DNA from 2 places in the Streptomyces sodiiphilus genome. Region 2 is predicted to be linked to the other one. Evidence: predicted binding sites of a transcription regulator. Region 2 holds the regulator's gene; the other holds the start of a gene.
The links. The regulator HrcA, encoded in region 2, represses chaperone genes, less so after heat shock. The targets are predictions, from matches to a motif close to TTNGCACTCNGNNNNNCNGAGTGCNAA.
Positions count from the first base shown of each region.

Region 1: a site for HrcA is predicted at 8,523-8,549, ahead of groES (co-chaperone GroES). Genes of this name have one in related genera too.

Region 1 is NZ_BAAAMJ010000031.1:5,647-21,306, reverse strand. It holds gene ABD299_RS15730 (GuaB3 family IMP dehydrogenase-related protein) at 1-721, opposite strand, end outside; gene guaB (IMP dehydrogenase) at 820-2,322, opposite strand; gene shbA (RNA polymerase sigma factor ShbA) at 2,423-2,998, opposite strand; gene ABD299_RS15715 (response regulator transcription factor) at 3,295-3,906, opposite strand; gene ABD299_RS15710 (WhiB family transcriptional regulator) at 4,281-4,598, shown strand; gene ABD299_RS15705 (SDR family NAD(P)-dependent oxidoreductase) at 4,684-5,478, shown strand; gene ABD299_RS15700 (ester cyclase) at 5,542-6,237, shown strand; gene groL (chaperonin GroEL) at 6,319-7,941, opposite strand; gene groES (co-chaperone GroES) at 8,071-8,379, opposite strand; gene ABD299_RS15685 (polysaccharide deacetylase family protein) at 8,636-9,610, opposite strand; gene ABD299_RS15680 (THUMP-like domain-containing protein) at 9,721-10,947, shown strand; gene ABD299_RS15675 (Uma2 family endonuclease) at 10,979-11,596, shown strand; gene ABD299_RS15670 (hypothetical protein) at 11,604-11,861, opposite strand; gene tsaD (tRNA (adenosine(37)-N6)-threonylcarbamoyltransferase complex transferase subunit TsaD) at 11,858-13,012, opposite strand; gene rimI (ribosomal protein S18-alanine N-acetyltransferase) at 13,005-13,607, opposite strand; gene tsaB (tRNA (adenosine(37)-N6)-threonylcarbamoyltransferase complex dimerization subunit type 1 TsaB) at 13,604-14,302, opposite strand; gene ABD299_RS15650 (hypothetical protein) at 14,501-15,115, shown strand; gene ABD299_RS15645 (SDR family oxidoreductase) at 15,146-15,660, opposite strand, start outside.
Region 2 is NZ_BAAAMJ010000043.1:27,975-43,634, forward strand. It holds gene holA (DNA polymerase III subunit delta) at 14-1,000, shown strand; gene rpsT (30S ribosomal protein S20) at 1,186-1,452, opposite strand; gene lepA (translation elongation factor 4) at 1,638-3,503, shown strand; gene ABD299_RS18715 (AMP-dependent synthetase/ligase) at 3,874-5,751, shown strand; gene ABD299_RS18720 (hypothetical protein) at 6,013-6,627, shown strand; gene ABD299_RS18725 (hypothetical protein) at 6,868-7,338, shown strand; gene hemW (radical SAM family heme chaperone HemW) at 7,580-8,812, opposite strand; gene ABD299_RS18735 (DUF3097 domain-containing protein) at 8,902-9,747, opposite strand; gene ABD299_RS18740 (MBL fold metallo-hydrolase) at 9,769-10,530, opposite strand; gene hrcA (heat-inducible transcriptional repressor HrcA) at 10,717-11,733, shown strand; gene dnaJ (molecular chaperone DnaJ) at 11,734-12,867, shown strand; gene ABD299_RS18755 (16S rRNA (uracil(1498)-N(3))-methyltransferase) at 12,941-13,684, shown strand; gene ABD299_RS18760 (methionine/alanine import family NSS transporter small subunit) at 13,702-13,818, opposite strand; gene ABD299_RS18765 (sodium-dependent transporter) at 13,818-15,392, opposite strand; gene ABD299_RS18770 (S41 family peptidase) at 15,532-15,660, shown strand, end outside.

The DNA.
Region 1 (15,660 bases), on a different contig from region 2:
CGTCGGCGACGGCGGTGGCCATCGGCACCTGGATGCCCAGGACATTACGGGTGGTGTGCGCGGCACCGCCGCCGAAACCGACCAGGACCCCGGCGGCTCCGGTGCGCATCAGGTGCAGCGCGGCGGTGTAGGTGGCGCAGCCGCCCACGATCACCGGCACGTCCAGCTCGTAGATGAACTGCTTGAGGTTCAGCGGCTCGGCCGCGCCGGAAACGTGCTCGGCGGAGACCGTGGTGCCGCGGATGACGAAGATGTCCACCCCCGCGTCCACCACCGCCTTGGAGAACTCCGCGGTCCGCTGCGGGGACAGCGCGGCGGCGGTGACCACCCCGGCCTCCCGCACCTCCTTGATCCGCCGGCCGATCAGCTCCTCCTGGATCGGCGCGGCGTAGATCTCCTGGAGCCGCCGGGTGGCCCGGGCGTCGTCCAGCTCCGCGATCTCGGCCAGCAGCGGCTCGGGGTCCTCGTACCGGGTCCACAGCCCTTCGAGGTTCAGCACGCCGAGGCCGCCCAGCTCGCCGATGCGGATCGCGGTCCGCGGGGAGACCACCGAGTCCATCGGAGCGGCGAGGAAGGGCAGCTCGAAGCGGTAGGCGTCGATCTGCCAGGCGATCGAGACCTCCTTCGGATCGCGGGTGCGCCGGCTGGGCACCACGGCGATGTCGTCGAAGGCGTAGGCCTGCCGTCCGCGCTTGCCGCGCCCGATCTCGATCTCAGTCACGTGTAGAACCTTCCGGTGTCGCTGCGGGAGCCGGTGCACATCTTCTCAGCGCGGGCACCGCCGGGCACCCGTGGGACACCCGGCGGGCCGCGGGCCGTTCAGCGCCGGGAGTAGTTCGGCGCCTCGGTCGTCATCTGGATGTCGTGCGGGTGGCTCTCCTTGAGCCCGGCGGCGGTGATGCGCACGAACCGGCCCCGCTCCTTGATCTCGGGGATGGTCCGGCCGCCCAGGTAGTACATCGACTGGTGCAGGCCGCCGACCAGCTGGTGCACCACCGAGGCCAGCGGGCCGCGGTAGGGCACCTGCCCCTCGACGCCCTCGGGGATCAGCTTCTCGTCGTCGCCGACCTCCTCCTGGAAGTACCGGTCCTTGGAGAACGAGCGGGTCTCTCCGCGGCTCTGCATGGCGCCGAGCGAGCCCATGCCGCGGTAGGACTTGAACTGCTTGCCGTTGATGAACAGCAGCTCGCCCGGGGACTCCTCGCAGCCCGCCAGCAGGCTGCCCAGCATCACCGTGTCGGCGCCGGCCACCAGCGCCTTGGCGATGTCGCCGCTGTACTGCAGGCCGCCGTCGCCGATCACCGGGACGCCGGCCGCCCGCGCGGCCTGCGCGGCCTCGTGGATCGCGGTGACCTGCGGCACGCCGATCCCGGCCACCACCCGGGTGGTGCAGATCGACCCCGGCCCGACGCCGACCTTGATGCCGTCCACGCCGGCGTCCACCAGGGCCTGCGCGCCGTCCCGGGTGGCGACGTTGCCCGCCACCACGTCCACGGCGTAGTTCGACTTGATCTTGGCGGCCATCTGCGGGACCAGCTTGGAGTGGCCGTGCGCGGTGTCCACGACGACGAAGTCCACCCCGGCCTCGATGAGCGCCTCGGCCCGCTCGTAGGAGTCCCCGGCCACGCCGACCGCCGCGCCGACGATCAGCCGGCCCTCGGCGTCCTTGGCCGCCCGCGGGTACTTCTCCGCCTTGACGAAGTCCTTGACGGTGATCAGGCCCTTGAGCACCCCGGAGGAGTCCACCAGCGGCAGCTTCTCGATCTTGTGCCGGCGCAGCAGCTCCATGGCGTCGTGGCCGGAGATCCCCACCTCGCCGGTGACCAGCGGCATCGGGGTCATGACCTCGCGGACCTGACGGCTGCGGTCCAGCTCGAAGGCCATGTCGCGGTTGGTGACGATGCCCAGCAGCTTCCCGGCGGCATCGGTGACCGGGACGCCGCTGATCCGGAAACGGCCGCACAGCTCGTCGGCGTCCCGCAGCGTGGCGTCCGGCCGGATGGTGATCGGGTCGCTGACCATCCCGGACTCCGAGCGCTTGACCCGGTCGACCTGGGCGGCCTGCTCCTCGATGGACAGGTTGCGGTGCAGCACCCCGGCCCCGCCCTGGCGGGCCATCGCGATGGCCATCCGGGCCTCGGTCACCTTGTCCATCGCCGCGGACAGCAGCGGGACGTTCACCCGGACGTTCCGCGAGACGTACGAGGCGGTGTCGATGTCCTGCGGGGTCATATCCGCGGCACCGGGCAGGAGCAGCACATCGTCGTAGGTCAGCCCGAGCGTCGCGAACTTCTCCGGCACTCCATCGACGTAATCAGTCATGACACCTTCCCTGCACTCTTGCCCGGCCCGGAGGTCCATGCTACGGCCTGCCGGAGATTCGCCGCGCCGCCGCGGGGTGGCGCGGGACGTGAGAGAGCGCTCAGTCCCCGGCGAGCGCCCGCAGCCTGCTCAGCGCGCGGTGCTGGGCCACCCGTACGGCCCCCGGGGACATGCCGAGCTTCTGGCCGGTCTCCTCCGCCGTCAGGCCGACGGCCACCCGGAGCAGCACCAGCTCGCGCAGATGCTCGGGAAGACTGGCCAGCAGCTTCTTGGCCCACTCGGCGTCGCTGCTGAGCAGCGCGCGCTCCTCGGGCCCCAGGGAGTCGTCCGGCTGCTCGGGCATCTCGTCGGAGGGCACCGCCGTGCTGCCGGGGTGGCGCATGGCGGCCCGCTGCAGGTCGGCCACCTTCCGCTGCGCGATGGCCACGACGAACGCCTCGAACGGCTTGCCGGTGTCCCGGTAGCGGGGCAGCGCGCAGAGCACGGCCAGGCACACCTCCTGCGCCAGGTCGTCCACGAAGTGCCGGGCGTCGCCGGGCAGCCGGGTGAGCCGGGTGCGGCAGTAGCGGATCGCCAGCGGGTGGACCAGCGCCAGGAGGTCGTGGGTGGCCTCGCGGTCCCCCTCCGCGGCGCGGTGAACGAGGGCGCTGATCCCCGTCGCCTCGTCTTCGCGCATCCGTCCATGGTGCACCTGCGCCGGGCGGTCGGGCCCGGCCGGGCCCGACTTGTGCACCGAAGTGTTATCCGCCGGTGCCCGGGCAGCCGCGGCCGGCGGACACGGGCCTCGGGCAGCGGCATGCGCGGGGGCGCCGGTCGTCATGTCCGAAGCTCTCCCCTCGCGCCAGGCAGGCTCGTCCCCTGAGAGCATCATGCTTCAAGGATGCGTCACCCGCGAGATTACCGGCCGCACCCTTGCGCCGGGCGTCGCAGACAGGCCGTGCCGCGCTGCTCCGGCGCGGCCTGTCCGTCACCTCAGCGGACCAGGCCCCAGCGGAACCCCAGCGCGACCGCGTGCGCGCGGTCCGAGGCACCGAGCTTCTTGAACAGCCGGCGGGCGTGCGTCTTGACGGTGTCCTCGGAGAGGAAGAGCTCGCGCCCGATCTCCGCGTTGGACCGGCCGTGGCTCATGCCTTCCAGCACCTGGATCTCCCGGGCCGTGAGGGTGGGAGCCGCGCCCATGTCGGACGAGCGCAGCCGGCGCGGGGCCAGCCGCCAGGTCGGATCCGCCAGCGCCTGCGTCACAGTCGCCCGCAGCTCGGCACGGGAGGCGTCCTTGTGGAGGTAGCCCCGCGCCCCCGCGGCCACGGCCAGCGCCACGCCGTCCAGGTCCTCGGCGACGGTCAGCATGATGATGCGGGCCCCGGGGTCGGCGGACAGCAGCCTCCGGACGGTCTCCACACCTCCCAGCCCCGGCATCCGTACGTCCATCAGAATCAGATCGGATCGGTCGGCGCCCCAGCGGCGCAGGACTTCCTCGCCGTTGGCCGCCGTGGTCACCCGCTCGACGCCGGGCACGGTCGCGACCGCGCGGCGGAGCGCCTCCCGGGCAAGCGGGGAGTCATCGCAGACGAGGACGGAAGTCATGACCGCCCTCCGCGGCTGATGCGCATCACCTTGAGCCTCCAGGCTGTTATGAGTCGTCACCTGTGCGGTCGACGGCCTCGGACATGCGCCCGAGCGGTGGCCTCGTCAACCGCCTCTGCCCTCTCAACGACGGTCACCCGAAAGAGTTACGGCTTCCGGGCTTGACCTTCGGCCGACCGCCGCGGGCACCCCTGGACCACTCCCATGGCATCACCACTCCGGGTGACCAGGCGGTCACATGATAGCTGCCCTTGACCAAACACGCCAAACATCTGTTTTGCCCTATTCAGGCCTATTTCTGCCGCTCGGTGCATCTCTGGCTATATTCGGCTGGTAGTCATATTTACATTCGCTTCCGCACTCGAGGGGACACCATGGCTGATTTCTCCCGCCTCCCGGGCCCGAACGCCGACCTCTGGGACTGGCAGCTCCTCGCCGCCTGCCGGGGCGTCGACAGCTCGCTCTTCTTCCATCCCGAGGGAGAGCGCGGCGCCGCCCGCACCGCCCGCGAGGCCTCGGCCAAAGAGGTCTGCATGCGCTGCCCGGTCCGCTCGGAGTGCGCGGCGCACGCGCTGGCCGTACGGGAGCCGTACGGCGTCTGGGGCGGCCTGACGGAGGACGAACGCGAGGAGCTCATGGGCAGGGCCCGCCGCGGCCTGGTGGACGCCCGCCCCTCCGATCCGCCCCGGTGACGGGCCGCCCACCCGCCCCGGAGCGCACGTCCGGGGGACGTGACCACCATGCCGGCGCGGCGGCCGCACGGTTTACCGTCATCCCATGACTACTGCTCTGACAACGGGGGCGACAGCGGGGATCGGCGCCGCCTTCGCCCGGCGGCTGGCCCGGGACGGACACAATCTGGTGCTGGTCGCGCGCGACCGCGAACGACTCCGGCGACAGGCGGCCGAGCTGCACGACCGGCACGGCATCGAGGCGTCCGTGCTGGTGGCGGACCTGGCCACGGACGACGGCATCGCGGCCGTGGAGGAGCGGCTGGCCGACCGGACGCACCCGGTCGACCTGCTGGTCAACAACGCGGGCTTCGGCCTCAAGGGCAATTATCTGGACGTCCCGATGGCCGACGAGCTGCGCATGCTGAAGGTGCACTGCGAGGCGGTGCTGCGGCTCACCTCGGCGGCCGCCGCGCCGATGCGCGAGCGCGGCCGGGGGGCGGTGGTGAACGTGGCCTCCGTCGCGGCGTTCGTGCCGCGCGGCACGTACGGGGCGTCCAAGGCATGGGTGGTGCAGTTCTCCCAGGGAGCGGCGCGTGACCTGGCGGGCAGCGGGGTGCGGCTGATGGCCCTGTGCCCGGGGTTCGTCAGGACCGAGTTCCACCAGCGGGCCGGCATGGGGACCAGGAACATCCCGAACTGGATGTGGCTGGACGCCGACCGCGTGGTGGACGCGGCACTGCGGGACCTGGCCCGGGGAAAGACGGTGTCCGTCCCCGACCCCCGGTACAAGGCCCTGATGGGCGCGGTGAAGCTGGTGCCCCGGCAGGCGCTGGGCGGCGTCTCCTCGCGGGCCGGCCGCAAGTACGGACCGCGGAAAGCTCCCGACGTGTCACTCTGACATCGAGCCACTAGCCTGGACATAGCACCCAAATGGAGCAAACCAGACAGTCCAGGGAGCATCATGACTTTTGTGCAGGTCATCGACTGCAAGACGAGCCGGCTGGATGACATGAACCAGCTGATGGACACCTGGCTGGAGCGGACGAACGGGAAGCGGACCGCGACCCACTCCGTGATCGGCCGGGACCGGAGCGACGCCTCCCACGTGGTGGAGATCGTCGAGTTCCCCTCCTACGAGGAGGCGATGCGGAACTCCGAACTCGCCGAGACGGACGAGCTCTTCCAGGAGATCGTCGCGCTCTGCGAGGAGCCCCCCAGCTTCACCGACCTCGACGTGGTGCGGGAGGACCAGCTCAACACGGCGAACGCCCGGCGGTATTTCGAGGAGGGGGTCAACAACCGCTCCTACGACACGCTGCGCGAACTGTGCACCCCCGACTACCGGGAGCACGACCCCGCGAATCCGGCCGACCCGGTCGACCTGGAGAACTCCATCGCGGCGGCCGCGGAGATGCTGGAGGCGCTCCAGCCGGTGATCACCGTGGAGAGCGAACTGGCCGAGGGAGATCTGGTCACTCTCCGCTGGACCTCCACCGCGACGCACAACCGCGAGTACCTGGGGGTGGAGCCCACCGGCCGGGAACTGACCGTCAGCGGCCACACCACCTTCCGCTTCCGCGAGGACAAGATCGCGGAATCCTGGTGGAACTGGGACTACTTCGGGCTGCTCGTCCAGCTCGGCATCATCGAGCAGTAACCCGCGCCCGGACGCCGGCGGGCCCCGGACCTTCCGCCTTGCCGGCGGAGGCCCGGGGCCCGCGTGTGCGGCCGGTTCGCGTCAGTGCGCGTGGCCGTGGCCGTGGCCGGCGGCCTCCGGCTCCTCTTCCTTCTTCTCCACCACGAGGGTCTCGGTGGTGAGCAGCAGGGAGGCGATGGACGCGGCGTTCTCCAGGGCGGAGCGGGTGACCTTGACCGGGTCGATGACGCCGGCCTTCACCAGGTCGCCGTACTCACCGGTGGCGGCGTTGAAGCCCTTGCCCTTGTCCAGCTCGGCCACCTTGGAGGTGATGACGTAGCCCTCCAGGCCGGCGTTCTCGGCGATCCAGCGCAGCGGCTCGACCAGGGCGCGGCGCACGACCGCGACGCCGGTGGCCTCGTCGGCCCGGCGGCCGAGGCCGTCCTCCAGCACCTTGGCGGCGTGCACCAGGGCGGAGCCGCCACCGGAGACGATGCCCTCCTCGACCGCGGCGCGGGTCGCGGAGATGGCGTCCTCCAGGCGGTGCTTCTTCTCCTTGAGCTCCACCTCGGTGGCGGCGCCGACGCGGATGACGCACACGCCTCCGGCCAGCTTCGCCAGGCGCTCCTGGAGCTTCTCGCGGTCCCAGTCGGAGTCGGTGGTCTCGATCTCGGCCTTGATCTGCGCGACCCGGCCGGTGACGTCCTCGCTCTTGCCGGCACCGTCGACGATGGTGGTGTCGTCCTTGGTGACGGTGACGCGGCGGGCGCTGCCCAGCACGTCCAGCCCGGCCTGCTCCAGCTTGAGGCCGACCTCCTCGGAGATGACAGTGCCGCCGGTGAGGGTGGCGATGTCACCGAGCATGGCCTTGCGGCGGTCGCCGAAGCCGGGGGCCTTGACGGCCACCGCGTTGAAGGTGCCGCGGATCTTGTTGACGACGAGGGTGGACAGCGCCTCGCCCTCCACGTCCTCGGCGATGATCAGCAGCGGCTTGGAGCCACCGGCCTGCATGATCTTCTCCAGCAGCGGCAGCAGGTCCGCGATGGAGGAGATCTTGCCCTGGTGGATGAGGATGTAGGGGTCGTCGAGGACGGCCTCCATCCGCTCCTGGTCGGTGACCATGTAGGGCGACAGGTAGCCCTTGTCGAACGCCATGCCCTCGGTGAAGTCGAGCTCCAGGCCGAAGGTCTGCGACTCCTCGACGGTGATGACACCGTCCTTGCCGACCTTGTCCATGGCCTCGGCGATCAGCTCGCCGACCTGCTTGTCCTGCGCGGACAGCGCGGCGACGGCGGCGATGTCCTCCTTGGAGTCGATCGGCCGGGCGTTGGCGATCAGCTCCTGGGAGACGGCCTGGACGGCGGCGTCGATGCCCTTCTTCAGGGCGGCCGGGGAGGCGCCGGCCGCGACGTTGCGCAGACCCTCGCGGACCAGGGCCTGGGCCAGCACGGTGGCGGTGGTGGTGCCGTCACCCGCGATGTCGTTGGTCTTGGTCGCCACCTCCTTCACCAGCTGCGCGCCGAGGTTCTCGTGCGGGTCCTCGACCTCGACCTCACGGGCGATGGTGACGCCGTCGTTGGTGATGGTGGGGGCGCCGAACTTCTTGTCGATGACCACGTTGCGGCCCTTGGGGCCGATGGTCACCTTCACCGTGTCGGCGAGCTTGTTGACGCCGCGCTCGAGGGCGCGCCGGGCGTCCTCGTCGAACTTCAGAATTTTCGCCATGGGTTGCGTATCCCTCGTACTTCCTTGCCGTCCGTCAGGCCGACCGCAATGGAGCCGCGCCCCGGCCCCGGCTCAGTCGTACGCGGGAGACCGGGGCGCGGTCGGTAAAAAATCCGGTGAACCGGTGAATTACTTCTCGATGATCGCGAGCACGTCGCGGGCCGAGAGAACGAGGTACTCCTCGCCGTTGTACTTCACCTCGGTGCCGCCGTACTTGCTGTAGAGCACGATGTCGCCGACCTTGACGTCGAGCGGGAGACGGTTCCCGTCCTCGAAGCGGCCCGGGCCGACAGCCAGGACGGTGCCCTCCTGGGGCTTCTCCTTGGCGGTGTCCGGAATGACCAGGCCCGAAGCCGTGGTCTGCTCGGCGTCGAGCGGCTGGACCACAATGCGGTCCTCGAGCGGCTTGATGGCAACCTTGCTGGCGGTCGTCACGATCCGACCTCCCCCTTCGGAGATCTCACGGGGTCTGTATATGTCTGGAATCGCGACCTGGTGGACCCGTCGTCGCGGGTGCCGGATCCGCCCGTCGCGGTTGGCACTCTCTCATCGAGAGTGCCAGAACAGAGACTAGGCCGCGGTTAGCACTCAGTCAACCGGAGTGCCAGGCGCGGCGCGGCGCGCCACTCCGGCGGCCACGGCCGCGACCGGCGCGGTCGCCGTTTCCGCCCCGTGGTGACGCGGGGCGGAAACGTCAGATGTAGTCCTCCAGACGGGCGATCGCGAACCCCTGGGCGGTGGCGGTGTCCACCACCCGCCGGACCATCGCGGGCATGTCGCCGTCCCACTCCCCCCTCCCCCGGAAGTGGCTGAGGACGATGTCGCCCGGGTGCAGCCGGCGGTCCGCCCGGCCGTACTCGATCCGGTCCGGGAACGCCTCCTCGGCCCACAGCGGCACCACGCGCACCCCGCAGTCCCGGGCCGCCCGCAGGGTGTCCGTGTTGTAGGCGCCGTAGGGAGGCCGGAACAGCTCCGGCCGCTCGCCGATCTCCCGCTCCAGGATGTCCTGCTGCCGGCAGATCTCCCGGCGCTGCTCCCGGTACGGCAGCTTGTTCATCTCCCGGTGGTTCACGGAGTGGTTGTGCACCGCGGAGCCGTTGCGGTGCGCCTTGCGGAAGTAGTCGTAGTCGTCCCGCGCCACGTAGTCGGCGAGGAAGCTGCTGTAGGGCACGTCGAGCTGACGCATCATCTCCAGCAGCCGGTCGTCCTTCTCGGCCCCGTCGTCGATGGTCAGGAAGACCACCTTGTCGCCGGTGGGGACCCGGGTGATGACCGGCGGGAGGCCCGGCCCCTTCAGATGCCCGGACTCGGTGGACAGCGCCGGCTTCCGCTTCGGCGGGGCCGGCGGGCGGAGCGGCACCGCCCGCAGCCCCCAGGTCCGCGCGGCGGTCACCCGGCGCCGCTCGGCGCGCTCCAGCCGTTCGGCGTGCGCGGCGAGCGCGCCGGGCGCCGCCCGGGCCGGCGGCGGTGCGGACAGCCCCGTGACCTCCTCGCCGACGGGGCCCCGCAGGGCGGACAGCGGCCGCCATTCCGCGACTCCGGGAAGGGCGCCGGTGCCGGCCCCGGCCACCGCGCACGCCACCGCCAGTATCGTCACGCCCCCGGCGAGAGCCCGCCGCCGCAGCCTCGACCGCCCGGAGGAGCCGGAAGGCCGGGGCTCGTCGGACATCGAAGGCCGATCATCCTTTTGTCTTACTTGTCTGATAATCCCCATAGCTCCGGGATGCTGCCATCCCCCCGCCCCGCTCCGGGCGCGCCGCCCCGTCCGGAGCGGGGAGAATGACCCGTGTGGCCCCTCCAGACACCCCAGACGCACCCGACGCATCCTCCGGCGCCGCCGTCGAGACCTTCCGGGCCCTGCTGACCGGCCCCGGACAGGACCTCCTGGCCTCGCTGCGCGACTACGACCCGGACCGCGAGATCGCCGTCGCCACCCGGCTGCGCCGCGACCACCCCGCACCCCTGGTCTCCGCGGCCCTCACCCAGGCCCGGCTCCGGCAGCGGGCCGCGGCCAAGTTCGGCCCGGACGCCGCGTGGATGTACTTCACCCCGCACGGCGTCGAGCAGGCCACCCGCGCCCCGGTGGCCGACCGGCGCGCGCAGCGGTTCGCCGCGCTGGGCGTGCGCCGGATCGCGGACCTGTGCTGCGGTATCGGCGGCGACGCACTGGCCCTGGCCCGCGCCGGCATCTCCGTCCTGGCGGTCGACCGCGACCCGCTGACCTGCGCGGTCGCCGAGGCCAACGCCGAGCGGGCCGGCCTGTCGGACCTGATCGACATCCGCCGCGCGGACGTCGGTGACACCGACATCTCCGGCCACGACGCGGTCTTCATCGACCCCGCCCGGCGCGGCGGCCGGGGCCGCGTCTTCGACCCGGAGGCGTACTCACCCCCGCTGTCCTGGGCCGTGGAGGTGGCCGGCCGGATGTCGCACGCCGCGCTGAAGACCGGCCCCGGCATCCCGCACGAGGCCGTCCCCGGCAACGCCGAGGCGGAATGGGTCTCCGACGGCGGTGAGGTGAAGGAGGCCGTCCTCTGGTTCGGCACCGGCTCCCCCGGCGTGCGCCGCGCGACCCTGCTGCCCGGCGGCCACACCCTCACCGGCAGCGGCGCCCCCGTCGGGGTGACAGGACCGCCCGGGCGCTACCTCTACGAACCGGACGGCGCGGTGATCCGCGCGCACCTGGTCGCCGAGGTCGCCGCGCGGGTGAACGGCCGGCTGCTGGACCCGTCCATCGCGTACATCGCCTCCGACGACCTGCTCCCCACCCCGTTCGCCACCGCCTACGAGATCACCGACGCCCTGCCCTTCAACCTCAAGCGGCTGCGCGCCCTGCTGCGCGAGCGCCAGGTGGGCACCGTGACCATCAAGAAGCGGGGCTTCGCCATGACACCGGAGGAGCTGCGCCGCAAACTCCGACTCGATGGAGTGAACTCCTGCACCGTCCTGCTCACCCGCGCGGCGCACACCCCCATGATGCTTCTGGGGCACCCGGCCCGGGCGTAGCCTGGCACCAGCCACAGGGAGGACAGCGACCATGACCGCCGATCCCGTCACCGAGCCCATGGCCCAGGACCCCGTCGATCTGCTGATCGCCTTCGAGGAGGCAGCGGACACACCGATCCGCCCGGAGTTCATCGAGGGGATGGTGGTCGTGGCCCCACAGCCGGGCAACCTCCACAACCATGGCGCCAGTGAGCTGTACTTCCAGTTGCGCAGCGCGGGATTCCGGCACGCCGGGTTCGGCAACGGGTATCGCATCGGCCTCAAGGACGAGCGCACCCGCACGCTGGTCGTCCCGGACTTCTATGTCCAGCTCCGCACACCGACCGAGGTGGACGAGGCGTACCGCCGGGTGCACAAGGGCTGGTACCCCATCGAACTCCTCGCCCTCGCCGGGGAGATCACCTCGACGAACCACGAGATCGACTCCGGTCCGAAGTACCGCAGCTACGCCGGCGCGGGAGTACCCGTGTACGTGCTGATTCACCGCGCCGAGGGCGTGGCCTGCGCGTTCAGCGACCCGGTGCCGGAGGGCGGCCCGTCCGGAGCCCACTACGCCACCAGGACCGAGGTGGAGCTCGGGCGTCCGCTCCCGCTGCCCGCGCCCTACCCCGCCCTGGACACCTCGGTCTGCACCGGCGCCGACGGCTGAGGCGCCGTCAGGACTCCACCTGCGCGAAGCGCCAGCGGTGGACGGGCCGCCGGATCAGGTCCGGGGGCGGTTCGGGGAGCTCCGGCAGGCCGGCGTCGTCCGGGGCCGCCTCCCACCAGGTGATGACGAGCACCCGGTCGCCGGGGGCGGTGAACGTCTCCCGGCGCGGCGGCTCGGGGACGATCTCCCGTTCCCGGACCCAGGCCAGCAGATCCGCGGCGCGCCCCGCGGCGGCGCGCGCCTCCCACATCAGGGCGACGGTCATGCGTTCCCTCCGTACAGGTTCGTCCCGCGCGGCTCGTGCGTGTGCCCGTGCGGGTGGGTGTGCGGGCTGTCGTGCGCGTACCCGTGCGGGGCGGCCGTCACCGGCTCGGGCGCCGGGACGTGCGGCTCGGTCACCGGGAGCGAGGAGTCGGCCGGCAGGTCCCACCCCGAGGCGGGCCGCCCGCGGGCGATCATCTCGGCGCCCAGCGCCGCCACCATCGCGCCGTTGTCGGTGCACAGCTTCGGGCGCGGCACCCGGAGGGTGATGCCGGCGGCGGCGCAGCGCTCCTCGGCCAGGGCGCGCAGCCGGGAGTTGGCGGCGACCCCGCCGCCGATCATCAGATGGTCCACGCCCTCGTCCCGGCAGGCGCGGACGGCCTTGCGGGTGAGGACATCGGCGACCGCCTCCTGGAAGGACGCGGCGACATCGGCGACGGGCACCTCCTCGCCGGCGTTGCGGCGGGCCTCGATCCAGCGGGCCACCGCCGTCTTGAGTCCGGAGAACGAGAAGTCGTAGGGCGCGTCGCGCGGGCCGGTCAGGCCGCGCGGGAAGGCGATGGCGTCCCGGTCGCCCTCGCGCGCGTACCGGTCGATGACCGGTCCGCCGGGGAAGCCCAGGTGCAGCACCCGGGCGATCTTGTCGAACGCCTCGCCCGCCGCGTCGTCGATCGTCGCGCCCAGCGGCCGCACGTCGGAGGTGATGTCCGGGGCGAGCAGCAGCGAGGAGTGCCCGCCGGAGACCAGCAGCGCCATGGTCGGTTCCGGCAGCGGCCCGTGCTCCAGCTGGTCGACGCAGATGTGCGAGGCGAGGTGGTTGACGCCGTACAGGGGCTTCCCCAGCGCGTAGGCGTAGGCCTTGGCCGCCGACACCCCGACCAGCAGGGCGCCCGCCAGGCCGGGACCGGCGGTGACGGCGACGCCGTCCAGGTCGGACGCCGCGACGCCCGCCTCCTTCAGCGCCCGCTCGACGGTGGGGATCATCGCCTCCAGGTGGGCCCGGCTGGCGATCTCCGGCACGACGCCGCCGTAGCGGGCGTGCGCGTCCACGCTGGAGGCGACGGCGTCGGCGAGCAGCGTGTGTCCGCGGACGACGCCGACGCCGGTCTCGTCGCAGGAGGTCTCGATGCCGAGGACGAGAGGTTCTTCAGCCATGCTGGTGCGACTCCGGTGCGGTGGTCTGTTCGGGTGCTGCCGAGGCCCTGAGCGACGCGGTGTGGTCGCGGCGCATCACCAGGGCGTCGTGGTTGCCGGGCTGGTAGTAGCCGCGGCGGATGCCGAGCGGCTGGAAGCCGTGGCGCCGGTAGAGGCGCTGGGCCCGCTCGTTGTCGGTGCGGACCTCCAGGAAGACCTCGGCCGCCCCGAAGCCGGTGGCCGCGGCCAGCAGGCCGGCCAGCAGCCGGGTGCCCAGCCCGGTGCCCTCGTGGCCGGGGGCGACGGCGATGGTCTGCACGTCCGCGCTGCCGTCCGCGCCGGCGGGCCCGGCCGGGGAGGCGGCCAGCCCGGCGTAGCCCGCCAGGTCTCCGTCCGGGCCCTCGGCGACGGTGTAGTGCCGGGTGCGGCGCGGCCCGCGGGCACCGGCCAGCTCCGACCAGAACATGCCGGCCGACCAGGCGTCCTCGGGGAACAGCCGGCGTTCCAGGGCGAGCACCGGCTCGATGTCCCACCACCGCATCTCGCGCAGGCTGACGCCCCCGGGGGGCCGCGCGCGCGGGTCCCGGGCCGTGCCGGGGGCCGGGTCGCAGGTCATGTCCGCGGGCCGGCTCCCTGGCGGGCGTCGGGCGGCGAGGCCGGGGTGACGACCTTGTAACCGGCCGGCACCCGCGCGTCGGGGCGGCGCAGGTACTGCGGGCGCGGTGCCGGGAGCCGCTCGCCCGCCGCGAGCCGCTCGGCGGCCAGCACCGCCAGTGCGGACGCGGAGGCGTGCTCGGGGAGGTCGTCCCGGACCCCGGTGAAGACCTCCGGGTACAGACGCGCGCCGGAGCCGGCCGCGGGCAGGCCCGCGACCTGCCCGGCGATCTCCGCGGGGCGGTTCACGGCGGGCTCCCCGGTGCGGGTCCGGGCATCGGCGTAGCGCACCCAGTAGACCTCCTTGCGCCGGGCGTCGGTGGCGACGGCGAACGGCTCGTCCAGGCCCGCGGCCAGCGCGATGCCGTCCAGGGTGCACACCCCGTGCACCGGGATGGCACGGGCGGCGCCCAGGGCCTCGGCGGTGGCCAGGCCCACGCGCAGACCGGTGTACGGGCCCGGGCCGGTGCCCACGACGATCCCGGTCACGTCGCCCAGCCCGGCGCCGCCCTCGCGCAGCACCCGGTCGACGGAGGGAAGCAGCAGCTCCCCGTGGCGGCGGGCGTCGACCTGGTGCACGGCGGCACGGACCCGCGTCCCGTCGTACAGCGCGACGGTGACGGCGGGTGTGGCGGTATCGAGAGCGAGCAACAGCACGCCGCAAGCCTACGGCGCCCCGGCCCCTTTCCGGGACGGCGATCCCCCGCCCGGCCGTCTCCGGGGCGGAATCCGGGTGCTCCTGGCCGGGAGAGAGGGACCCGCGTCCCCACTACGCTGGTAGCGTCGGATGACGATCATCTCGGCCACCGGCATGTCCGGTCATCGGGCCATCCTCGAAAGGCGGCAGCAGATACCGTGGCGCGCAGCACGTCGGGGTCCCGCCCCGGAACATTCGTGGCCGCTCTCACCGCCGTGGCCCTGGCTGTCGTCGGCTGGTTCGCCTACCAGGCCGCGGCGTCCCCGGACCGCCCGCGGGCGGCCGCGCCGGCCGAGTCCCCGTCCGGCACCGGGGAGGCCGACGAGACGGACCTCGGCGAGAAGGACGAGCCCGGCGGCGAGGACCCCGGGGCGGAACCGGTGCTCCCGGCCGACTCCGGGGAAGGCGCCCGGATCGTCTACTCCCTGACCCAGCAGCGGGTGTGGCTGGTGGACGCCGCGGAGGACGGGCTGGGCGAGGAGATCCTGCGCACCTATCCCGTGCACCCGAGCACGGTGCTGCCCGAGCCCGGCGAGTACGCCGTCACCTCCACCGCCGAGCAGATCACCGGGTCGGACGGGGTGCCGGTGGAACATGTCGTGGTGTTCGCCTCGGTCGACGGTGTGGTGATCGGCTTCAGCGCCTCGCTGGACGGCTCCCTGCCCGACCCCGACTCCACGGAACGCACCGGCGGGATCCGGCAGTCCCGGGAGGACGGCGCGGCCATGTGGGAGCTGGCCGGCGCCGGCTTCCCGGTCGTGGTCGTCCCCTGACGGCGCCGTCCGGCCCGGGCTGCGGGGCGGTCAGCGGTAGCCGGTGGTGTCGGCGGGGCGGCCCGCCTCCTGGACCTCGACGAGGTAGCGGAAGGCGTCCGGGCGGCTGCCGTCGAGATCGGTGAAGCCGTACTCCCGGGCCAGCCCGCCGCTGGAGAGCGAGTGGCCGTTCCAGCGCGCCACCTCGGGGTCGCGGGCCAGCGCCACGACGGCCCGCCCGGTGTAGAAGGGGGTCTCGGAGATGGCGAAGTGCGGCTCACGCTCCACCGCGTCCCGCCAGGTCTCCTCGGTCACCCCGAACGTCTCCAGCATGATCTCCGAGCGCATCCACCCGGGCGTCAGCGCCACGGCGGTGGCACCACGCGGCCCGAGTTCGTGGCCGAGAGCGAAGGCCATCCGGAGCACCGCGGCCTTGGCGAGGTCGTAGAAGAACGAGACCCGGTAGCGGTCCCGGTTGTACTCGGCGGTGCCGTCGGTCATCTCGACCACCAGACCGCCGGGCCGGCGCAGCAGCAGCGGGAGGGCGCAGTGACTGGTGATCGCGT
Region 2 (15,660 bases):
ATGCTGGGCGGCGATGGCTGGGAAGACGAAGAACGACGATCCGCTCGCCGCCCTCACGCTGGCCGTGGGACAGGAGGAGCTGCTGCTGGACCGCGCGGTGCAGCAGGTGGTCGCCGCGGCCCGGGCGGCCGACCCGGACACCGACGTGCGCGATCTGCCGCCCGGCGGCCTGCAGCCGGGCACCCTCGCCGAGCTCACCAGCCCCTCGCTGTTCGCCGAGCGCAAGGTGCTGGTCGTGCGGCAGGCCCAGGATCTGGGCGCCGACACGGCCAAGGAGGTCAAGGCGTACCTCAAGGCCCCGGTCGACGAGGTCGCGCTGGTGCTGGTGTTCAACGGCAGCGGCACCAAGGGCAAGGGGCTGCTGGACGCGGCCCGCAAGGCCGGCGCCCGGGAGGTCGCCTGCCCGAAGATGACCAAGCCGGGGGACCGGCTGGGCTTCGTGCGCCAGGAGTTCCGCACCTCCGGGCGCAGCGCCACCCCGGCCGCCTGCCAGGCCCTGGTCGACGCGGTCGGCAGCGACCTGCGGGAGCTTGCCTCGGCCTGCGCCCAGCTCGCCGCGGACGTGGAGGGCACCATCGACGAGGCGGTCGTCGCCCGCTACTACACCGGTCGCGCCGAGGCGTCGAGCTTCGCGGTGGCCGACCGGGCCGTGGAGGGGAAGGCCGCCGAGGCGCTGGAGGCGCTGCGCTGGTCGCTGGCCACCGGCGTCGCGCCGGTGCTGATCAGCAGTGCCCTGGCGCAGGGGGTGCGGGCGATCGGCAAGCTCGCGTCGGCCCCGGGCGGGATGCGCCCGGCGGACCTCGCGCGGGAGCTCGGCATGCCGCCGTGGAAGGTGGACCGGGTGCGGCAGCAGATGCGCGGCTGGTCCGCGGACGGGGTCTCGGCCGCGCTGCGCGCTGTCGCGGAGGCCGACGCGGCCGTCAAGGGCGGGGGCGACGACCCTGGCTACGCCCTGGAGAAGGCCGTGGTGACGATCGCCCGGGTGGCCCGCGCGCGCTGAGGCCGGGCGGACGCGCAAAGGCCCCGCGCGGCCCGGGGGAACGGGCGGGCGCGGGGCCTTCGGCTGTGTTCGTGCGGGCACCGCACCCGCGTGGCGAACGCAGGAACGTGGTGCGGTGCCGGTGCCGGCCGGGCGGAGAGAGGGGCCGCTGGATCCGGGCCGGCGACGAGCGGAGAGCCGGCGGCTCAGCCCTTGAGGGAGCTGACCCGGGCGGCCAGCGCCGACTTCTTGTTGGCGGCGTTGTTCTTGTGCAGAACGCCCTTGCTGACGGCCTTGTCGAGCTTGCGGGCCGCCACGCGACGCGCGGCCTCCGCCTGCTCCACGTCACCGGAGGCGGCGGCCTCACGGGCACGCCGGACGGCGGTCTTCAGCTCGGACTTGACCGCCTTGTTGCGCAGGCGGGCCTTCTCGTTGGTCTTGTTCCGCTTGACCTGGGACTTGATGTTCGCCACGAATGAGCCTTTGCAGGTTCGATGATGATGTCGTTCGCTGTCCGGTGCGCGTGCAGCGCACGAGACACAGTGGGCCAGCCTACCAGCGGGCCGGGTCCGCCTCCCAATCCGCCGACAGGCCTCCGCGCATGGGAGCATGGGTGACGACCCAGCCCCACGACCGCCTTCACCCGACAGGACCTTGCGTGCCCGCGATCTCTTCGAACGTGCCGGAGCCGAGCCGCACCGACCCGGCTGTCATCCGCAACTTCTGCATCATCGCGCACATCGACCACGGCAAGTCGACCCTTGCCGACCGGATGCTCCAGCTCACCGGTGTGGTGGAGCAGCGGCAGATGCGCGCCCAGTATCTCGACCGGATGGACATCGAGCGGGAACGCGGCATCACCATCAAGTCCCAGGCCGTCCGGATGCCGTGGGGGGCCGAGGACGGCACCCCGCACATCCTGAACATGATCGACACCCCGGGCCACGTGGACTTCACCTACGAGGTGTCCCGGTCGCTGGCGGCGGGGGAGGGCTGCATCCTGCTGGTGGACGCCGCCCAGGGCATCGAGGCGCAGACCCTCGCCAACCTCTATCTGGCGATGGAGAACGACCTCACCATCATCCCGGTGCTCAACAAGATCGACCTGCCGGCCGCCCAGCCGGAGAAGTTCGCCGCCGAACTGGCGCACCTGGTGGGCTGCGAGCCCGAGGAGGTCCTGAAGGTCTCCGCGAAGACCGGGGAGGGCGTCGGCGAGCTGCTGGACGAGGTGGTCCGCCGCATCCCGCCCCCGGTCGGTGTGGCCGATGCCCCCGCCCGGGCGATGATCTTCGACTCGGTCTACGACGCCTACCGCGGCGTGGTGACGTACGTGAAGGTCGTCGACGGGCACCTGGGCAAGCGCGAGCGCATCCAGATGATGTCCACCGGCGCCACGCACGAACTGCTGGAGATCGGCACCAACTCGCCGGAGATGACCCCCTCCGACGGCCTGGCCGCCGGCGAGGTGGGGTATCTCATCACCGGCGTGAAGGACGTGCGGCAGTCCAAGGTCGGCGACACGGTCACCCAGCAGAAGGGCGGGGCGACCGAGGCGCTCGGCGGCTACAAGGACCCCAAGCCGATGGTGTTCTCCGGGCTCTATCCGCTGGACGGCTCGGACTACCCGGACCTGCGGGACGCGCTGGACAAACTGCAGCTCAACGACGCCGCCCTGGTCTACGAGCCGGAGACCTCCGCGGCGCTCGGCTTCGGGTTCCGGGTCGGCTTCCTGGGGCTGCTGCACCTGGAGGTCATCCGTGAACGCCTGGAGCGGGAGTTCGGCCTCGACCTGATCGCGACCGCCCCCAACGTCGTCTACCAGGTCACGATGGAGGACGGCTCGGAGCACACCGTCACCAACCCCAGCGAGTACCCCACCGGCAAGATCGCCGAGGTGCGGGAGCCGGTGGTGCGGGCCACGCTCATCGCGCCCAGCGAGTTCATCGGCGCGATCATGGAGCTGTGCCAGACCAGGCGCGGGGCGCTGCAGGGCATGGACTACCTCTCCGAGGAGCGCGTCGAGCTGCGGTACATGCTGCCGCTCGCGGAGATCGTCTTCGACTTCTTCGACGCCCTGAAGTCCAAGACCCGCGGTTACGCCTCGCTGGACTACGAGACGACCGGTGAGCAGGCCGCGGACCTGGTGAAGGTCGACATCCTGCTGCACGGCGACAAGGTGGACGCCTTCTCCGCCATCGTGCACAAGGACAAGGCGTACGCCTACGGGGTGAAGATGGCCTCCAAGCTGCGCGAGCTCATCCCGCGGCAGCAGTTCGAGGTGCCCATCCAGGCGGCCATCGGTTCCCGGGTGATCGCCCGCGAGACGGTCCGTGCCATCCGCAAGGACGTGCTCTCCAAGTGCTACGGCGGTGACATCTCCCGCAAGCGGAAGCTGCTGGAGAAGCAGAAGGAGGGAAAGAAGCGGATGAAGGTGGTGGGCCGGGTCGAGGTCCCGCAGGAGGCCTTCATCGCCGCGCTGTCCTCCGACTCGGACGGCGGCGGCGAGGGCAAGGGCAAGAAGTAGCCCGCTCTCCCCGCTTCGGCACGGCGCGCCGCGCGTGCCACGGGACCGCGTGCTCCTCCGGCGCGGCCGGAGTTTCCCCCAGCGCGCCGTCGGCGTGCCCGGCCCCGGAGGCGTGTGGTGCGGGCGGATGCCGGGGGACGTACGGTGGACGCGACGGGCCGGTTCCGGCCATTCGCCGGACGGGCCGTGTCCCGTCGTGTGCCGCGTTCGCGCAGGACAGGGCCGGTCGGGTCGCCGATGGTCACCGTCGGCCACGTTCCGGCATCGACGAGGCCACAGCCCTTACGTACCGGGGCCCGGGCATTTAGTCTGAGCGCTCCGAGTGTTACTCGTGAGTCACCCTTTTGCAGTGCGGGACCCGGAGGAAGCCGTGAGCGAGAAGCAGAATCCGATCGAGAACCGTCCGCCGTCCGTGGCGCATCTCTTTCTCGATCGGGTCGCAGCCACCCCTGACAAGGAGGCGTACCGGTACCCTGTGCCCTCCGCGGGCGACGGCCCCGACGACTGGCGCGGCTACACCTGGCGCGAGGCCGGGGAGCGGGTGTTCGCCATCGCCGCGGGTCTGATGGACCTGGGCGTCAGCGCAGAGGAGCGGGTGGCCATCGCCTCCGGCACCCGGGTGGACTGGATCCTTTCCGACTTCGGCATCCTGAGCGCGGGCGCGGCGACGACCACCGTCTACCCGACCACCAACGCCGAGGAGACGGCCTACATCCTGGCCGACTCCGCCAGCCAGGTGCTGATCGCCGAGGACGCGGCCCAGCTCGCCAAGGTCCGCGAGCGCCGCGCCGAGCTTCCCGAGCTCAAGCACGTGGTGGTCATGGAGGCCGAGGACGCGGTGGCCGCCGAGGGCGACCCTGAGGGCTGGGTCCTCTCGCTGTCGGAGCTCGCCGAGCGCGGCAACGCCTACCTGGAGAAGCACCCGGACTGCGTCAAGGAGTCCGTCGCCGCCCTGCGCTCGGACCAGCTCGCCACCCTCATCTACACCTCCGGCACCACCGGCCGGCCCAAGGGCGTCCGCCTGCCGCATGACGCGTGGTCCTACATGGCCTACGCGATCGAGGCGATCGACCTGTCGGACGACACCGACGTGCAGTACCTGTGGCTGCCGCTGGCACACGTCTTCGGCAAGGTGCTGCTGGCCGCGCACATCAAGGTCGGCGACGTGATCGCCGTGGACGGCCGGGTCGACAAGATCATCGAGAACCTGCCGGTGGTGAAGCCGACCTACATGGCGGCCGTGCCGCGGATCTTCGAGAAGGTCTACAACGGGGTCGCGGCCAAGGCGAAGGCCGCCGGTGGCGCCAAGTACAAGATCTTCCTGTGGGCCGCGGAGATCGCCCGCGAGTACGGCAAGGTCAGCCAGGAGAACTACCGCAGGACCGGCAAGCGCACGGCGCCGTTCGGGCTGCGGACCAAGCATGCGATCGCCGACAAGCTGGTCTACTCCAAGCTGCGGGACGCGTTCGGCGGCCGGATGCGCGCCTGCATCTCCGGCTCGGCGGCGCTGTCCCCGGACATCGGCTTCTTCTTCTCCGGCGCCGGCATCCACATCCTGGAGGGCTACGGTCTCACCGAGTCCAGCGCCGCCAACTTCGTCAACCCGGGCGAGGCCTACCGCACCGGCACCGTCGGCAAGGCGCTGCCGGGCCTTGAGGTGCGCATCGCCGAGGACGGGGAGATCCTGGTGCGCAGCCCCGGCGTCATGCAGGGCTACCACAACCTGCCGGAGAAGACCGCCGAGGTCCTGGAGGAGGACGGCTGGTTCCACACCGGCGACATCGGCGAGCTGTCCGAGGACGGCTACCTGCGGATCACCGACCGCAAGAAGGACCTGTTCAAGACCTCCGGCGGCAAGTACATCGCGCCCACCGAGGTCGAGGGCCAGTTCAAGGCGGTCTGCCCGTACGTGTCCAACGTCCTGGTCATCGGCGCCGGCCGGAACTTCTGCTCGGCGCTGATCGCCCTGGACGAGCCCTCCATCATGGGCTGGGCCGCGGAGAACAACCTGGGTGGCAAGAGCTACGAGGAGGTCGTGGGCGACGAGCGGACCCGCGAGCTGATCGACGGGTATGTGCAGCAGCTCAACTCCGGGCTCCAGCGCTGGCAGACGATCAAGAAGTTCCGCCTCCTGCCGCGGGACCTGGACATCGAGAACGGCGAACTCACCCCCAGCCTGAAGCTGAAGCGCCCGGTGGTGGAGAAGAAGTTCGGCCACCTCATCGAGGAGATGTACGAGGGGGTCTGACGGTCCCCACGGCAGTTCTGCGGGCTCCGTGAGACGCTAAATCCCTTTTCCAGCCGCCCGGTTGGCGTCCGGTAATTACCGGCGCCGACCGGGCGGTTCTTTCTTGTCGTGGAGCGGAAGGCCGGACGAGGCGGTACGGCAATTCGCGTGAAGGTGTCCGCCGTGCGGGGCATGCAGGGCGTGGCTGAGTCCCTGGAGCATGGCGCGGAGTGATACTCGTGCTGTTCTTCCGCATGGGGAGATCAGGATAGGAGAGTAACTATGCGTTCATCGATCCGGCTTGCTGCTGTCACGGTTTCGGCTGCCGCGATGGTCGGCGCCTCGGCCACGGCGGCGAGCGCCGGACCGCGCGGTGGCGACTCGCTGTCGCAGGCCACCATTCAGAGCTGTCTGTCCGTCGATCAGGAGGCGGAGGCCGAGACCGAGCGCTCGATCTTCTCCGACGCCGAGGCGGAGAACAACGCCACCTTCATCTTCTTCGGGCCGTTCGTCTGCACGCAGGTCGCCCCGCAGGTCGTCGCTCCGGTCACGGTGTTCGGTGACGGCAACACCGCAGGGTGGGAGGCGGACGCCGAGGCGGCGGGAGAAGCGGTCGACCTCGACATCGAGGCTCCCGGGAACGGTGTGCTGCCGCCCGAGATCCTCTCGGCCCAGGACATCAACGCGCAGACTTCCCGCATGGTGGAAGGGGTGCTCGCCGACGCCGGCGCGAGGCCGCAGCCCGCGGCCGGCATCGAATCGGCGCAGCCCGTCGCCGGCACCGGGATGGAGCAGCCCGTCGCCGGCACCGGGATGGAGCAGCCCGTCGCCGGCGCGGACATGCTCCGCCCGGACCAGGGTGTCGCTCCCATGGCCGACGCCGAACTCGCACGCTGAACGCATGGACCGGTTGCGGGAGGCTTTTCCGGGCCGCTCCCGTAATTGCCGCCCGGCAGGGGCCAGAAATTTCTGACCCCTGCCGGGCAGCTTTGTGTGCCCGGAATGCGATTAGGCAATTCGAATGACGGTGCCACCCGAATGCTGGGATACCGGCGTGGCAGATGCTTTCTCTGTCGGTGTCGCGGGTGATACTCGTGCTGTTCTTCCAAAAGGGGAGATCAGGATAGGAGAGTAACTATGCGTTCATCGATCCGGCTGGCCGCTGTTACGGTGACGGCTGCCGCAATGGTCGGAATGTCGTCTGCGGCCGCCCACGCCGCGCCGTGGGACCGGGGCGGCGACTCGCTGTCGCAGGCATCGCTCCAGAGCTGCATCGCCGTCGAGCAGGAGGGCGAGGCCGAGGTGAAGCGCTCCTGGTTCTCCGACGCGGAGGCCGAGAACACCGCCGTCCTCATCGCTCCTGCCGGTGTCATCTGCAACCAGGCCTCGGCTCAGGTCGTCGCTCCCGTCACTGTCTTCGGCACCGGCAACACCGCTGGGTGGATCGGGGAAACCGGCGCCGAGGGCGACATCATCGACGTCGACATCACGGCCCCGGAGAACGGACTGGAGCCGGTGGAGCCCGTCTCCGACGCCAACACCCGCACCCTGCGGATGGTCGAGGGCGCCCTGGCGGGCAACGCCGGGCTGCTCGGCGCCCACCGCTGAGCCAGGCCCGTACAGCCGGGAAGGCCGTGGGTCTTCGCGGCGAACGGCCGGCCGGCGAACCGCGAGACGGGCGGGCCGACGCCTTCCCTCCACGGATGCCGCGGTTCTCCTGCCGCGATGCCGCAAGGTGACCGTTCCCCCGCCGGGGCCGGCCGGTGCGGGAAAATGACCCTCCAGAGTTCGTCCGGCCGGGGCGGGCACCCCTCGGGTGCCCGCCCCGGTCCGCTGTGTCCGGGCGCGCTCAGTCGGTCAGATCCCGGGTGACCGCGTCGGCCAGCAGCCGGCCGCGCAGGGTGAGAACGGCCTGGCCCCCGGCGTGCGGACCGGCCGCCAGCAGCCCGTCGTCCCGCGCCTGCCGGGCCGCCCGCAGGCCGGCCGGGGTCAGCAGGGACAGCTCACAGCCCTCGGCCCGGCGCAGCTCCAGCAGGATCCGCTCCACCCGGATGTCCTCCGGAGTGAGCCGCTCCCGGCCGGCCCCGGGGGACCGGCCCGCCGCCAGCGCCTGGGCGTACGCCCCGGGGTGCTTCACGTTCCACCAGCGGACGCCGCCCACGTGGCTGTGCGCCCCCGGCCCGGCCCCCCACCAGTCCGCGCCCGTCCAGTACAGCTCGTTGTGCAGGCAGCGCCCGGCCGGCGAGGACGCCCAGTTCGACACCTCGTACCAGGTGAAGCCGGCGGCCGAGAGCGTCTCCTCGGCGATCAGGTATCGGTCGGCGTGCACGTCCTCGTCCGTCATCGGCACCTCGCCGCGGCGGATCTGCTGCGCCAGCCGGGTGCCCTCCTCCACGATCAGCGAGTACGCCGAGATGTGATCGGGGCCCGCGCCGGTCGCCGCCTCCAGCGTGGCCCGCCAGTCGGCGTCGCTCTCCCCGGGAGTGCCGTAGATCAGGTCCAGGTTGACGTGCGTGAAGCCCGCCGCCCGCGCCTCGGCCACGCACGCCTCGGGGCGGCCAGGGGTGTGCGTGCGCTCCAGGACCCGCAGCACGTGCTGCCGGGCGCTCTGCATGCCGAAGGAGATCCGGTTGAAGCCCGCGGCCCGCAGCCGTTCCAGGGACGCCGCGTCCACTGACTCCGGGTTGGCCTCGGTGGTGATCTCGGCGTCGTCCGCCAGCCCGAACTCCTGCCGCACCGCGTCCAGCATCAGCGCCAGGTCGTCCGGCGGAAGCAGGGTCGGGGTGCCGCCTCCGACGAAGACCGTGCGCACCGCGCGGGGGTCGTCGCCCAGCACCGTGCGGGCCAGCCGCACCTCCTCGGTCAGCACCCGGGCGTAGTTCTCCCGGGAGGCCGCCGCGCCGCCGGGGCCGCGCAGCTCGCTCGCGGTGTAGGTGTTGAAGTCGCAGTAGCCGCAGCGGGTGGCGCAGAACGGGACGTGCAGGTAGAAGGCGAGCGGGCGGTCGGCGGCGCCGGCCAGGGCGGACGCGGGCAGCGCGCCGTCGTCGGGCACGGCCTCGCCGTCGGGGAGTGCGGAGGGCATGGGGCCATTGTCGCCGCAGCCCGCGGTTTCCCCGGCGCCCGCCCCCTGCGGCCCCGGCCTTGCCGGCCCGGTCCGGTCCCCGCCCGCCGCTACGGGCCGGCCGGCGAGCCGACCGTGACGTGATCGATCAGGTGCTCCACCGGGCCCAGCAGCCCGGGGTCCAGGTCGCGGAAGCTGTGCACGCGGCCGAGGATGTGCTGCCAGGCCGCGCCGGTGTTCTCCGGCCAGCCCAGGGCCCGGCAGACCCCCCGCTTCCAGTCCTGGCCGTGCGGGACGCGCGGCCACCGGTCGATGCCGGCCGCGGAGGGCTTGACCGCCTCCCAGATGTCGATGAACGGGTGACCGACGACCAGGACGTCCGGGTGGGTGACCTGTGCGGCGATGCGGGACTCCTTGGAGCCGGGCACCAGATGGTCCACCAGCACCCCGAGCCGGGCATCGGGGGAGGGGGAGAAGTCGCGCACCACGGCCGGCAGGTCGTCAATGCCCTCCAGGTACTCCACCACCACGCCCTCGATGCGCAGGTCGTCGCCCCACACCTTCTCGACCAGCTCGGCGTCGTGGCGCCCCTCCACATAGATGCGCCCGGCGCGGGCCACCCGCGCCCGCGCGCCGGGCACCGCCACCGAGCCCGAGGCGGTGCGCGCCGGGCCGCGCGCGGCGGCGGGCGCAGCCGGACGGGGGCGCACCAGGGTGACGACCTTCCCCTCCAGCAGGAAGCCCCGGGGCTCCATGGGGAAGACCCGGTGCTTGCCGAACCGGTCCTCCAGGGTGACCGTGGGGCCCTGGGCGGTCTTCTCGCAGCGGATCACCGCCCCGCAGAAACCGGTGGAGACCTCCTCCACCACCAGGTCCGGCTCGGCCGGTACCTCGGGCACGGGTGCCTGCCGCTTCCACGGCGGCGTCAGGTCGGAGCTGTATCGCCTGCTGCGCATGGCTGCCATTGTGACCCAGGCTCAGGCCGCGCCCCCGGCGGACCCCGGGCCCGGCGCGGCCTGGCCTTCCGCCGCCGCCCGGGCCGCCAGGGCATCCCGCTGGGCCCGGACGAAGCCGGCGTCCACCACCGCGCCGTGCCCCGGCACGTACCGGGCGTCCGGCCCGCCCAGGTCCAGCAGCCGGTCCAGCGCCGCGGGCCACCACGACAGGTGGGCGTCGGGCCCGGTCTGGGGCTCGCCGGACTCCTCCACCAGGTCGCCGCAGAACACCACTTCCGGGGTCATGCCCCCGAGTCCGGGGACCAGCACCGCCACGTCGTGGGCCGTGTGCGCCGGGCCCAGGTTGGCCAGCATCACCTCCCGGCCGCCGCCCAGGTCCAGCGTCACCTCCCCGCTGACCCCGTGCCGCGGCAGGATCATCGCGTCGGCGGCCTCCTGCGCGGCCCGCCGGTCCACGCCGTACCGGACGGCGTCCTCCACCAGCAGGGGCCGGTCCCGGGCGAGCAGTTCCGACAGCCCCGCGGCTCCGTACACCTCGGCGCCCGGGAACGCGCCGACTCCCAGCACATGGTCGAAGTGCGGGTGGGTGATCACCACGTGGGTGACCGGGAGCCCCAGCCGCCGGCGCAGGTCCAGGCGGACGCGTTCCCCCTCGTCCAGGGTCGGGCCCGCGTCGACGACGAGCACCCCCTCGGGGCCCGCGACCGCTCCGACCGTCTCGTCCCAGCCCGGCAGCCGCAGGCGCAGTACTCCGGGTGCGAGCTCTTCCCACGTGGTCTCCATGCGGGCGACGTTAGCCGTACCACACCCCCGGCGCCTCCTGCGGCGGGCCCGCGCGCGGTACCTTCGGGGCCACCAGTCATTCCGTACCGGTGCTACCCGGCCGTACACTGGTCCGGAAGCTGGCACTCGCCAATCCGGAGTGCCAGTGCGGGAACGACCGACACGGCCGGACGGGAGGTGCGCGGCATGCTGAGCGAACGCAGGCTCCAGGTGTTGCGGGCGATCGTCCAGGACTACGTGGGCACCGAGGAACCGGTGGGTTCCAAGGCGCTGACCGAGCGGCACAACCTCCGGGTCTCTCCGGCCACCGTGCGCAACGACATGGCGGCGCTGGAGGAGGAGGGGTACATCGCCCAGCCGCACACCAGCGCCGGGCGGGTGCCCACGGACAAGGGCTACCGGCTCTTCGTGGACAAGCTGGCCGGGGTCAAGCCGCTCTCCTCGCCGGAGCGGCGGGCCATCCAGAACTTCCTCGACGGCGCGGTGGACCTCGACGACGTGGTGGGCCGCACCGTCCGGCTGCTGGCCCAGCTGACCCGGCAGGTCGCGGTCGTGCAGTACCCCTCGCTGACCCGCTCCACGGTGCGCCATGTGGAGCTTCTCTCGCTGGCCCCGGCCCGGCTGATGCTGGTGCTGATCACGGACACCGGCCGGGTGGAGCAGCGGATGGTGGACTGCCCGGCGCCCTTCGGCGAGTCCTCGCTGGCCGATCTTCGCGCCAGGCTCAACAGCCGGGTGGTCGGCGAGCGTTTCACGGAGGTCCCGCAGCTGGTGCAGGACCTGCCGGAGTCCTTCGACGCGGAGGACCGCGGCACCGTCTCCAGCGTGCTGTCCACGCTGCTGGAGACCCTCGTGGAGGAGACCGAGGAGCGGCTGATGATCGGCGGCACCGCCAATCTGACCCGCTTCGGGCAGGACTTCCCGCTCACCATCCGGCCGGTGCTGGAGGCACTGGAGGAGCAGGTGGTGCTGCTGAAGCTGCTGGGGGAGGCGAAGGACCCCGGCATGATGGTACGAATCGGGCACGAGAATGCCCATGAAGGGCTGACGTCCACATCGGTTGTCGCTGTCGGCTACGGTTCTGGGGACGAGGCGGTCGCGAAGCTCGGTGTGGTGGGTCCGACCCGCATGGACTACCCCGGAACGATGGGAGCGGTGCGCGCAGTGGCACGGTACGTCGGACAGATCCTCGCGGAGAACTAGGTGGCGACGGACTACTACGCGGTCCTGGGCGTTCAGCGTGATGCCTCGCAGGACGAAATCAAGAAGGCGTTCCGCCGGCTGGCCAGGGAGCTGCACCCGGATGTGAATCCGGACCCGAAGACCCAGGAGCGGTTCAAGGAGATCAACACCGCCTACGAGGTGCTCTCCGACCCGCAGAAGAAACAGATGTACGACCTGGGCGGGGACCCGATGGGGGGCGCCGCGGCGGGCGCCGGTCCCGGGTTCGGCGGCGGCTTCGGCAACTTCTCGGACATCATGGACGCCTTCTTCGGCACCGCTGCCCAGCGCGGGCCGAAGTCGCGCACCCGGCGTGGCCAGGACGCCATGATCCGGCTGGAGATCGACCTCAACGAGGCCGCCTTCGGCACGACCAAGGAGATCCAGGTCGACACGGCCACGGTCTGCAACACCTGCAACGGCGAGGGCGCCGCTCCGGGTACCTCCGCGCAGACCTGTGACATGTGCCGCGGCCGGGGCGAGGTCTCCCAGGTCACCCGGTCCTTCCTGGGCCAGGTCATGACCTCCCGGCCCTGCCCGCAGTGCCAGGGCTTCGGCACTGTGGTGCCCACCCCCTGCCCGGAGTGCGCCGGCGACGGCCGGGTCCGCTCCCGTCGCAAGCTGACGGTGAAGATCCCGGCCGGTGTGGACAACGGCACCCGCATCCAGCTGGCGGGCGAGGGCGAGGTGGGCCCCGGCGGCGGCCCGGCCGGCGACCTCTACGTGGAGATCCACGAGACCCCGCACGCGATGTTCCAGCGGCGCGGCGACGATCTGCACTGCACGGTCACGGTCCCGATGACGGCCGCGGCCCTGGGCACCAAGGTGCCGCTGGAGACGCTCGACGGGGTGGAGGAGGTGGACATCCGGCCCGGCACCCAGTCCGGCCAGTCCATCCCGCTGCACGGCCGCGGCGTCACGCACCTGCGTGGCAACGGCCGCGGCGACCTGGTGATCCATGTCGAGGTGCAGACCCCGTCGAAGCTGGACGCGGAGCAGGAGGAACTGCTGCGCCGGCTGGCCGAGCTGCGGGGCGAGGAGCGCCCGCTGGGCCAGTTCCAGCCGGGCCAGCAGGGCCTTTTCTCCCGGCTCAAGGACGCCTTCAACGGCCGGTGACGGCCGGGCGGGGCGCGGGAGCGCGGACAGTGACGAGTGAGGCCGGCGGCGCCGGCCGGTGCGGGAGCGCGGTGTGACGGCGCCGGTGTTCGTGCACGGGGAGCTGGCCGGGCTGCGGCCGGGCGCGGTGCCGGTGCTCTCCGGCGCCGAGGGCCGGCACGCGGTGTCGGTGCGGCGACTGCGGGCCGGCGAGGAGATCGTGCTGACCGACGGCGAGGGCACCGGAGTCTTCGGGACGGTGGCCGCCGTGGAGGGCAGGGACCGGTTGTCGGTCGAGGTCACCGAGGTGCGGCGGGAACCCGAACCGCGCCCCTCGGTCACCGTCGTGCAGGCGCTCGCCAAGGGGGACCGCGGGGAGCTGGCCGTGGAGACGATGACCGAGACCGGGGTGGACACCATCGTGCCCTGGTCCGCGTCCCGCTGCGTCACCCGCTGGAGGGGCGAGCGGGGGGAGAAGTCCCTGGCCAAGTGGCGCAGCACCGCCCGGGAGGCGGGCAAGCAGGCGCGTCGGCTGCGTTTCCCCCGGATCACCGGGCCGATGACCACCGAGGAGGTGGCCGGTCTGCTGGCGGGCGCGTCGTTCGCCGGGGTGCTGCACGAGGCCGGCGGTGAGCCGCTGGCCACCGTGGTGCTTCCGGCGGACGGCGGCATCGTACTGGTGGTCGGTCCGGAGGGTGGTGTGTCCCCGCAGGAGCTGGAGGCGTTCGAGGAGGCCGGCGCCCGGCCGTGCCGGCTGGGGCCCTCGGTGCTGCGGACTTCCACCGCGGGCACCGCGGCGGCCGCGCTGGTGCTCGGCCGGACCGGCCGCTGGGGCTGAGCGGGGGGCCGGCGGCGTCAGAAGTCCTCGGCGTGCGGGTCGGGGTGGCGGCGCAGCCGCAGGAGGGCGGCGATCAGCCCGCCCCACACGATGCCGACGGCGACGATCATCATGATGACGGCTCCGGTGGACATCAGCCGTTGCTCCTCTTCGGTGCGTTCTTGTCGTGCCGGGCCTCGTCGAGGAGGTCCTCGGGGCCGGGGGCGGGAGCGTTCCGCCAGGGGATGAGGGAGAACAGGATGCCCAGCACCAGCGCGCCGGCGGCGACCCCCCAGCCCGACCAGGACAGGAACGAGGAGGGGTACCCCTCGTAGTTGTCGTCGAACTCCGACACCAGGCTGTCGATCATCATCCAGCCGAGCACGAGCGGGGTGATCAGGCCCAGGCACAGCCGCCACCACCAGCCCAGCGGGACCGCGGAGGTGGCGTCGGCGTTGCGCTGCAGGACCGGCAGCCGGCGCAGCACCCAGGCGACGACGATCACCGCGACAAGCGCTGCCAGCGCGATGCCGTACTGGTTGATGAAGTGGTCGGAGGCGTCCAGCAGGTAGATGCCGCCGTCGGTGGGGAACAGGGCCACGGACACCACGGCGATCAGGCCGCCGACGGACAGCACGGCCGGCAGCCGGCGCAGGCCGAGGCGGTCCTGCACCGAGGACACCACCACCTGGACGATGCTGATCAGCGAGGAAAGACCGGCGACCACCAGCGAGGCGAAGAACAGCGCGCCGAACAGGGTGCCCATCGGCATCTCGGAGATGACCTGCGGGAAGGCGACGAAGGCCAGTCCCAGGCCGGAGGTCGCCACCTCGTCCACGGCGGTGCCGGCGGAGACGGCCATGAAGCCGAGCGTGGCGAAGACCCCGATGCCCGCGAGGATCTCGAAGGAGCTGTTGCCGAAGGCGGCGACCAGCGCCGAACCGGTCAGGTCGGCGCGCCGCCGCAGATAGGAGGCGTAAGTGATCATGATGCCGAAGCCGATGGACAGCGAGAAGAAGATCTGTCCGTAGGCGGCGACCCAGACACTGCCGGTGGTCAGCGAGTCCCAGTCGGGTGCGAAGAGCGCGTCCAGGCCCGTGGCGGCACCCTCCAGGGTGACCGCGCGCACCACCAGGACGAGGAAGAAGACGACCAGCAGCGGGATGAAGACGGTGTTGGCCCGCTCGATGCCGCGCCGGACCCCGAGGGCGAGCACCGCCAGCACCACGACCCACACCGCGACCAGCGGCCAGACCGCACCGGGCACGTAACTGGCGCCCCAGGGAAGGTAGTCGGCGAACGAGCCGGGGCTGTCGGCGGCCCGCAGGAAGGTCCCGAAGAGGAAGCTGTCGGGTTCGTCGCCCCACTGCTGTCCCACCGAGAAGCCGACGTACCGCACGGCCCAGGCGATGATCACGGCGTAGTAGGTGGCGATGACGAAGCAGATGACGACCTGCCACCAGCCGATGGCCTCGGCGGGCCGGGACAGCTGACGGAACGCCGCGGGCGGCGAGGAGCGGTACTTGCGGCCCAGGGTGTACTCCAGGATCAGCACCGGGATTCCCGCGGTGAGCAGGGCGACCAGGTAGGGCAGGAGGAACGCCCCGCCGCCGTTCTCGTACGTGACGGCGGGAAAGCGCCAGATGTTGCCGAGCCCGATGGCCGAGCCGATGGCCGCCAGGAGGAACCCGGCGCGGGTCGCCCATTGCTCGCGTGGCTGAGGGGGCATGTGCGCGCGTCCTTCATCGTCCGCCGTACGAAACTGACCGAACGTTATCAGGTGATATGTCGTTTATCGTGTCAAACGCGGTGGCGCTCCCGGGATCCCCCTCTGTACCGGAGCGACTGCGCTTCGTAGGCTGGCGCGGGTGACTTCGCCTTCGTATCTCCGATTTCCGCATGTCGCGGGTGAGCTGCTCACCTTCACCGCCGAGGACGACGTCTGGGCGGCGCCGCTGGCAGGCGGCCGTGCCTGGCGGATCAGCGCCGACCAGGCG